DNA from 4 places in the Vibrio sp. QJM3NY_27 genome. Region 1 is predicted to be linked to each of the others. Evidence: predicted binding sites of a transcription regulator. Region 1 holds the regulator's gene; each other region holds the start of a gene.
What was found. The regulator PurR, encoded in region 1, represses purine synthesis genes. The targets are predictions, from matches to a motif close to TNANGNAAACGTTTNCNTNA.

Region 2: purL (phosphoribosylformylglycinamidine synthase) is a predicted target of PurR. The motif match lies at 846-865, and genes of this name have one in related genera.
Region 3: AC3CIA_RS23175 (formate--tetrahydrofolate ligase) is a predicted target of PurR. The motif match lies at 1,312-1,331, and genes of this name have one in related genera.
Region 4: purE (5-(carboxyamino)imidazole ribonucleotide mutase) is a predicted target of PurR. The motif match lies at 939-958, and genes of this name have one in related genera.

Annotation. Positions count from the first base shown of each region.
Region 1 is NZ_CM173511.1:2,350,212-2,352,417, forward strand. Features, by position in the region: gene torD (molecular chaperone TorD) at 3-650, shown strand; gene purR (HTH-type transcriptional repressor PurR) at 967-1,971, shown strand; cyclic di-GMP riboswitch class I at 2,142-2,206, shown strand, end outside.
Region 2 is NZ_CM173511.1:733,769-735,974, forward strand. Features, by position in the region: gene mltF (membrane-bound lytic murein transglycosylase MltF) at 1-710, opposite strand, end outside; gene purL (phosphoribosylformylglycinamidine synthase) at 1,040-2,206, shown strand, end outside.
Region 3 is NZ_CM173512.1:1,705,033-1,707,238, forward strand. Features, by position in the region: gene AC3CIA_RS23170 (inosine/guanosine kinase) at 1-1,068, shown strand, start outside; gene AC3CIA_RS23175 (formate--tetrahydrofolate ligase) at 1,362-2,206, shown strand, end outside.
Region 4 is NZ_CM173511.1:3,474,155-3,476,360, reverse strand. Features, by position in the region: gene AC3CIA_RS15680 (5-(carboxyamino)imidazole ribonucleotide synthase) at 1-377, opposite strand, end outside; gene purE (5-(carboxyamino)imidazole ribonucleotide mutase) at 383-868, opposite strand; gene tsaC (L-threonylcarbamoyladenylate synthase type 1 TsaC) at 1,064-1,621, shown strand; gene hemF (oxygen-dependent coproporphyrinogen oxidase) at 1,641-2,206, shown strand, end outside.

The DNA.
Region 1 (2,206 bases):
AAATGAAAGATACGAAAGCGTTCAACGAGCAAAGAGCAGAAATATACTGGTTGCTATCAAGCTTATTCGCTAAAGAGCTCACTCAAGAAGAACTCGATCACTACCACTCTGTTGAAATTCGTTCTTTCCTAACTGGTTTAGGCGAAAATGAAACACTAAAGCCGGCGATCGATAGCCTAGTGGATGCGCTAAACCGCCTACAAACGCGTGAGGATGCTCAACTAGAATTGTCTGCTGACTTCTGTGACTTATTCTTAAAAACAGATAAGCATGGCGCACTTCCTTACGCTTCTATGTATATCGGTGAGACTGGCCTTTTGAATGATAAGCCAGCAAAAGATATGGAAGAGATCATGGCCAAGCACAACTTAGTGGTGAACCAAGACCTAAAAGAACCAGCTGACCACATCGCTATCGCACTCGACTTCCTTGGCAACTTGATCATCCGTTCTAATGAAACGGAACTTGAAGAAGAGCTAGAAAAATCGTTCATTGTTCAACAGCAATTTATAGAGCAACAACTTCTTACTTGGGTACCAAAGTTCAACGTTAAATGTCATGACGTTGACGAATTCGGTTTCTACGCATCAGTCTCATCTCTGCTACTTGCATTCTGTACATTGGACACCCAATACCTCGCTGGTGAATAAGCTTATTGGATGACTCGTTAAATAAATTCAGAAGAATGTGACAATTCACCCGGATTTCCGGGTGAATTTTATTGCGAGTAATTTCTAGTCAGTCTAAAATTGTGACCGCAAACGATAAAATATGAAACATTCACGAAATGCTATGCTTATTATAGTTTTGAGCATTTCGGTGTTAAGACAAGCCGCTCAATAGCGGTTTTTTGTTTTTTAGCACTTTAGTACCCAAAGAGCCCTACAAATTTAAGCTCTTAGTTAGGTAGCTTAACGGCTACTTCATTCCGTACTTTGGGAAAGTAGCTTCTAATAGGATAAAACCATGGCCACTATAAAAGATGTCGCTCGCTTAGCAGGCGTATCAACAACAACCGTTTCTCACGTAATCAACAAAACTCGCTTTGTTGCAGAAGCGACGCAAGAAAAAGTAAATAAAGCCGTAGACGAACTGAACTATGCACCAAGTGCCGTTGCTCGTAGTTTGAAGTGCAATACAACCCGCACTATCGGCATGCTAGTTACTCAATCAACTAACCTATTCTTCTCTGAAGTTATCGATGGTGTTGAAAGCTACTGCTACCGTCAAGGTTACACTTTGATTCTGTGTAATACGGGCGGTATCTATGAGAAGCAACGTGACTACATTCGAATGCTTGCAGAGAAACGTGTAGATGGCATCTTAGTTATGTGTTCTGACCTAACTGAAGAGCTAAGAGGCATGTTAGACCGTCACGCTGACATTCCTAAAGTGATTATGGATTGGGGCCCTGAGAGTTCTCAAGCAGATAAGATCATCGACAACTCTGAGGAAGGTGGTTACCTAGCGACCAAATACCTCATTGAGCACGGTCACTCCAAGATTGCTTGTTTAAGTGGCCACTTAGACAAAGCGGCATGTGTTGAACGCATCGCGGGTTACAAACGCGCACTCAACGAAGCTAAGATTGCTACCGATGATAACATGATCATTGAAGGTAACTTCGAGTGTGATACTGCGGTTCTTGCTGCAGAGAAAATCATTAAGATGGTAGATCGCCCAACGGCCGTATTCTGTTTTAACGACACCATGGCACTCGGCCTAATGAGCAGATTGCAAGAGAAAGGAATTCGTATCCCTGAAGATATTTCAGTGATCGGCTATGACAACATCGAGTTGGCTGAATACTTCTCTCCGCCGTTAACAACGGTTCACCAACCCAAACGTCGTGTTGGTAAGAACGCTTTCGAAATTTTGTTAGAACGCATTAAAGATAAAGACCATGAAAAGCGTGTGTTCGAAATGCACCCTGAAATTGTTGAGCGAAGCACAGTTAAAACGTTAAATTAATTGATAAATTCAGTTTAGTTTAATCAAGCGCACCTTTAGGTGCGCTTTTTTTATCAACAACATGAATGAACCTGGTATCATACTGGAAAGATCATTAATTGAAGCAATATCACATTTTGAAATAACAAGTGTGAGCCTCATTCAACAAAAACTTTATTCTATTCAATCAGTCACGCACAGGGCAAATCACTTGAAAGAGTGAGACGCAAAGCTTCCGGCCTAAACCACTCGTTGG
Region 2 (2,206 bases), 1.6 Mb from region 1:
AAACGTTGTGCGAGTGACAGCTCAATCGAATCCGCCACAGTAAACAAGCGTTCCCCTGTAGAGACTTCTTTTAGCAGGTCGTTGATGTCAGCATTGCCGATCGCATCGTAGATAAAGTCATCGTGCGTGTTTTGCAGCTGTTTTAGTGTTGGCTCAAAGTGTGAGTCTTTCACTACAACCAAAGATGGCGTCAATGTGTCAGTAGACGCTACCTCTTCTGGTTCCGTTTGTGCTTTTACGAAATCAGCCTGACGCTCATTCTCAAACTTGATCAGTTGCTCAAGGTTTCTTGGGCGCCACTGGCCTTTTTTGTACACGACCTGCTGGCTTACATAGTAATAAGCGGGCGCAGCGCGATAGGCACGTGTCAGGTTGCTGTTTTGTGTTAACCCCGTTGCGATAAGATCGATCTCGCCTTTCTTTAACGCCGGAAATAGGCCGGATAGACGGTAAGCGGGTTTAACCTCAAGCTTTACACCAAGCTCTTCTGCAAACTCGCGAGCTAACTCGTAATCCAAGCCAGCAGGACCATCTGGACCGATGTAATAAGAGAGTTGGTTATTTAGGGTGCCGACACGAAGAACGCCACGCTCTCGTATCTGCTCAAGGACACTTTTAGGTTCAGATTCAATCTGGCATCCAGCCAACCCAAATAGGGCAATAGCGAGCAGAAGGAACTTAGACGAAAAGATGAGCGTAAATTTAGGCATCAAAATGAAATCTCGAAAAGTGGAAGCCCCTTTATACCAAACCCCGCAAGGCTGGCAAAGCAGGTTTATTTAAACAGTTGTAAAAGTGGTGATAAATGCAGCAAAAGTACCATTTACGCAGAAAGATAAAAAAAATAACGCAAACGGTTGCTTTTGGTGTTACGTCACAAAAAGAAATGCTTTATAATGCGCTCGCATTGAAGAGGTGGAATCGGCATAGGTTTGGCAACCTTCGGGAATAGCTTCGAAGAAAACAGTTAGGTTGTTCCTATAACCCACTGAATTTATTCCAATACTACCTTAATCAACTGCATAAGAGACGTAAGCACATGAGAATTTTGCGTGGCTCCCCAGCTCTATCTGAGTTTCGTGTTAACAAGCTTTTAGAGCTTTGTCGTGAATTAAGCTTACCTGTAACAGGTATTTACGCTGAGTTTGCCCACTTTGCTGATCTAACGGCAGACCTAGATGAGTCTGAAGTTGAGAAGCTAGAAAAGCTACTGACTTACGGTCCAACGATTGAAGAGCATGAACCTGAAGGTTTACTGCTGCTTGCAACGCCACGTCCAGGCACTATCTCGCCTTGGTCTTCAAAATCAACAGATATCGCACACAACTGCGGACTGGCTAAAGTGTCACGTCTAGAGCGCGGTACTGCTTTCTACATTGAAACCTCTTCTGAACTTTCTGAGCTTCAACTTGTTGAGCTGAAAGCAATTCTGCACGACCGTATGATGGAAGTGGTTTTCACTGACTTCGAATCAGCAGCGGCGCTGTTCACTGTTGCTGAGCCTGCTCCTTATGCGGAAGTTGACCTACTAACTGGTGGACGTAAAGCGCTTGAAAAAGCAAACGTTACCCTAGGTCTAGCACTTGCAGAAGATGAGATTGATTACCTTCTTGAAAGCTTCACTGAGAAGCTAGGTCGTAACCCGACTGACATCGAGCTAATGATGTTTGCACAAGCGAACTCAGAGCACTGTCGTCACAAGATCTTTAACGCTGATTGGACTATCGATGGCGTTAAGCAAGAAAAATCATTGTTCAAGATGATTAAGAACACCTTTGAAACGACACCAGAACACGTTCTGTCTGCTTATAAAGATAACGCAGCGGTAATGACAGGTTCTGAAGTCGGTCGTTTCTTCCCAGATCCAGAAACTCGTCAGTACAACTATCACCAAGAGAAAACACACATCTTGATGAAAGTTGAAACGCACAACCACCCAACGGCAATCTCTCCATGGCCGGGCGCGTCAACAGGTTCAGGCGGCGAAATCCGCGATGAAGGCGCGACAGGTATTGGTGGTAAGCCAAAAGCGGGTCTAGTTGCTTTCTCTGTATCTAACCTTAAGATCCCGAACTTCGTTCAACCTTGGGAAACTGACTTTGGTAAGCCGAGCCGTATCGTTACTGCTCTGGATATCATGCTTGAAGGTCCTCTTGGTGGCGCAGCATTCAACAACGAATTTGGTCGTCCAAACCTATTAGGTTAC
Region 3 (2,206 bases), on a different replicon from region 1:
TTAGTTCAACGCGGTTTGATCACGCATCAATACCCTGGCGATACTATCGGCAATACATTGCACAACTATTCCGTACTTGCAGACAGTAAATCTGTCCTGCTTGGCGTAATGTCTAAGAAGATTGAAGTTGGCTCATTTGGTTACCGCTACCTTTGCCGCACTTCTTCTCGTATGAACTTAAACCACCTACAAACCGTTGATGGTCCAATTGGTCGTTGTTACACGCTCATTACCGAAGATGGCGAACGTACGTTTGCGATCAACGAAGGACACATGAACCAACTACTCCCTGAAAGTATTCCTGAACAGATTTTTGAAAAAGCGTCTGCATTGGTTGTGTCTTCATACTTAATGCGCGGTAAGCCTGAAGATCCGATGCCAAAAGCGGTACAAAAAGCGATTGAATACGCGAAAGCGCACAATGTGCCAGTTGTACTGACGCTTGGTACGAAGTACGTGATCGAAGGTAACGCTGAATGGTGGCAAGAATACCTGAAAGAGAACGTAACCATCGTCGCAATGAACGAAGATGAAGGTGAAGCCTTAACCGGTGAAAAAGATCCTTTGCTAGCGGCGAACAAAGCGCTTGAGTGGGTTGACCTAGTTCTCTGCACTGCAGGTCCTGTCGGCTTATACATGGCAGGCTACACTGACGAGCCAGCGAAACGCGAAACCACACTACCGTTATTACCGGGTAACATTCCTGAATTTAACAAATACGAATTCAGCCGTGCGATGCGTAAGCAAGACTGTAAAGACCCAGTCAAAGTGTACTCTCACATCGGCCCTTACTTAGGTGGCCCACTTGAGATTAAAAACACAAACGGTGCTGGTGATGGCGCGCTTTCGGCACTTCTACATGACATGGCAGCGAACAGTTACCATCACGTGAACGTACCGAATTCAGAGAAACACGAGCACGCGTGCTTAACTTACTCGTCACTGTCTCAAATTTGTAAGTACGCAAACCGCGTAAGCTACGAAGTATTGACTCAGCACTCTCCTCGCCTTTCTCGTGCACTACCAGAACGCGAAGATAGCTTAGAAGAAACATACTGGGATCGTTAATCAACCATGCCAGGTTGTTAACTCATCAAAGTTGATGACCAGCTAGATTTTCCATTCCTGAAGGGCTGCTATATGCAGCCCTTTTTGTATTCAGCACTAATATAACTGCAGCTGAAGGTAGTCACATCGAATATTTTGCTCGTTTAACATTTGATCTCGCGCAATGACTCTTTAGATCTGTTATCTTCCAGCACATAATTCGTGTGGTTTGCCTTTACTTGGCAAATTTATACAGTACTATCGCCACGCAAACGTTTACGTACAACCTTTCGGTTCTGATATAAGGATCAAATATGCTGTCTGATATTGATATTTGTCGCTCTACTCCCCTTAAAAACATCAGTGAAGTTGCCAAACAAGCTGGCCTGCAACACAACGAACATCAGCCATTAGGGCAATACAAATCTAAAGTGTCTCTGACATCACTTGAACGCCTCGCCAACCAACAAGATGGTAAATTGGTCGTGGTGACCGCTATCACACCAACGCCTCTTGGCGAAGGCAAAACCGTCACTACTATTGGATTAGCACAAGGCCTCGCAAAGATTAACCAATCTGCGATGGCCTGCATTCGCCAGCCTTCAATGGGCCCAGTTTTTGGTGTTAAAGGTGGCGCAGCCGGTGGTGGTTACTCTCAAGTCGCCCCTATGGAACAATTAAACTTGCACCTCACCGGTGATATTCATGCTGTGACAGCCGCTCATAACCTCGCCTCTGCAGCCATTGATGCACGCTTGTATCATGAGCAGCGTGAAGGATTAGAAGCCTTTGAAACACGCTCTGGCTTAAAATCATTAGACATCGACCCAAGCAGAATCGTGTGGCGCCGTGTACTCGACCATAATGACCGTGCATTGCGCATGATCACAGTAGGCAAAAACGAAGCAGACAAAACAATTAATGGCCTTGAACGCGAAGATGGTTTTGATATCTCAGCCGCTTCAGAGCTGATGGCTATTCTCGCGCTGGCCGATGATCTACAAGACCTACGCAAGCGGATCGGCCATGTCGTACTCGCATATAACAATCAAGGTTCGCCATTAACCGCAGAAGACTTTAACGTCGCGGGCGCTATGACAGTAACGATGAAGGACTCTATTGAACCAACATTGATGCAAACCCTTGAAGGTGTGCCAAC
Region 4 (2,206 bases), 1.1 Mb from region 1:
ACGTGAGCGATCGCAATGTCAAAGTCTTCGCGAGAGTTAATCACGTAGTATTTGGCATTTTTCACATTTGCTTCGTCTAACAGGGCTTTTTCAAGACGACGGTCACCGCCGGCTTTAATTGCTTCTGTTGTCGGTAAGAACTTACCGCTGCGCTCACATACCTCAAGAACATCGTGAGGGATATGTTCGAATTCAGCGGTAATGACGTCCGCACGCTCAATCGCATTGTCTAAGCCGCTGCCTAGAATCGCTTGCGTTAATGGGTGAACAATATTTTTGCTGCCAACATCAAAAGCAGAAATTTCAATATTCAGCGGCGCCCCAGCTAGGGACATCATGCGAGCAAGTTGGCCCGCGCCTAACACAAGAACATGCATGGGAATTAGTCCTCTGCAGGGTTTGGATTAGCCAGAACCGTTTCTGTTTGCTCAGAGCGGAAAGCTTCTACTTTTGCCATCACTTCTTCATTGTGAGTACCAATGATTTGGGCTGCTAGGATACCAGCATTGGCAGCGCCAGCTTCACCTATAGCCAAAGTACCTACCGCAATGCCTTTTGGCATCTGTACGATAGAAAGCAGAGAATCCATGCCCTTCAGTGCTTTAGACTGAACAGGAACACCTAAAACAGGTACGCTTGTGAAAGCTGCAGCCATGCCCGGAAGGTGAGCTGCACCGCCAGCACCAGCAATAATCACTTTAATACCGCGCTCTTTCGCACTGGTTGCGTAGTCTGCTAGCAACTGAGGTGTGCGGTGAGCAGAAACCACTTTTGTTTCGTACGCCACGCCAAACTGATCCAACATTTCTGCAGCTAGCTTCATTGTTGGCCAATCAGATTTAGAACCCATGATAATACCGACAGTCATCTCAAACTCCTTCAGGTACGATTTAATTAGTGATTAGATATTTTGCGCGCATTATACGGGTAAAATTGCTTAAGGAAAACGTTTGCGTCAGTCTAAGTTGTTAATTGATACATTTTATAAACAAATAGCTTTAGTCACAGTGAATGATAATTTGTACACTTAGCGAGTTCGATAACAGAATTAATGAGGCAACCCTTGGATAACTTTCAACATACTTTGCAGGCATTACAACAAGGTGAAGTCATTGCTTACCCGACTGAAGGCGTTTTTGGGGTCGGTTGTGATCCCGATAATCCACAAGCCATTAAGAAATTGCTCGATTTAAAACAGCGGCCGATGGAGAAAGGGTTGATCCTAATTGCTGCGAGTTACGAGCAGTTACTGCCCTATATTGACGAAAGCCAGTTGACGGAAGCGCAGTTAGCGACCGTAAAAGCAACATGGCCGGGACCAGTGACTTGGATAATGCCAACCAGCAGTAAAGTAACTGACTGGGTCAGTGGCCAATTTGAATCCATCGCGGTGCGAGTGACGGATCACCCTTTAGTTCAAAGAATGTGTAATGAATTCGGTAAGCCGTTAACCTCGACCAGTGCTAACCTGACAGGTGAACCGCCTTGTATGACGACTGAAGAAGTTCAACAGCAACTTGGCCAACATTTGGTGGCTATTTTAGAAGGTCAAACGGGTGGTCGTGAGAAGCCAAGCGAAATTAGAGATGCAAAAACGTCGAAAATATTAAGACAGGGTTAAACCCTGCAGAGGAAGAAAGATGTCAGCAATTGATAAAGAAGCAGTAAAACAGTTTTTACTGAGCCTACAAGATTCGATTTGCCAGCAGCTTGAGCAAGCTGATGGTACTGCACTGTTTGAAGAGGATGCATGGGAGCGTGAACCTGGCGAGCGCCTTGGTGGCGGTGGTCGAACTCGTGTGATGACCAACGGTGCGGTATTTGAACAAGGTGGGGTTAACTTCTCTCACGTAGCGGGTAAGGCGATGCCAGCCTCAGCCACCGCTCATCGCCCTGAATTAGCCGGACGCAAGTTTGAGGCGATGGGGGTATCATTAGTTATCCACCCTAAAAACCCATATATCCCTACCTCACACGCGAACGTTCGATTCTTCATAGCAGAAAAAGAAGGGGAAGACCCGATTTGGTGGTTTGGTGGTGGTTTTGACTTAACGCCATTTTATCCTGTCGACGAAGACTGCCAATCTTGGCATCAAACAGCCAAAGATCTTTGTGCGCCATTTGGTGATGATGTTTATCAAGAGCACAAAGAATGGTGTGATAAGTACTTCTATCTGCCTCACCGAGACGAAACACGTGGTGTGGG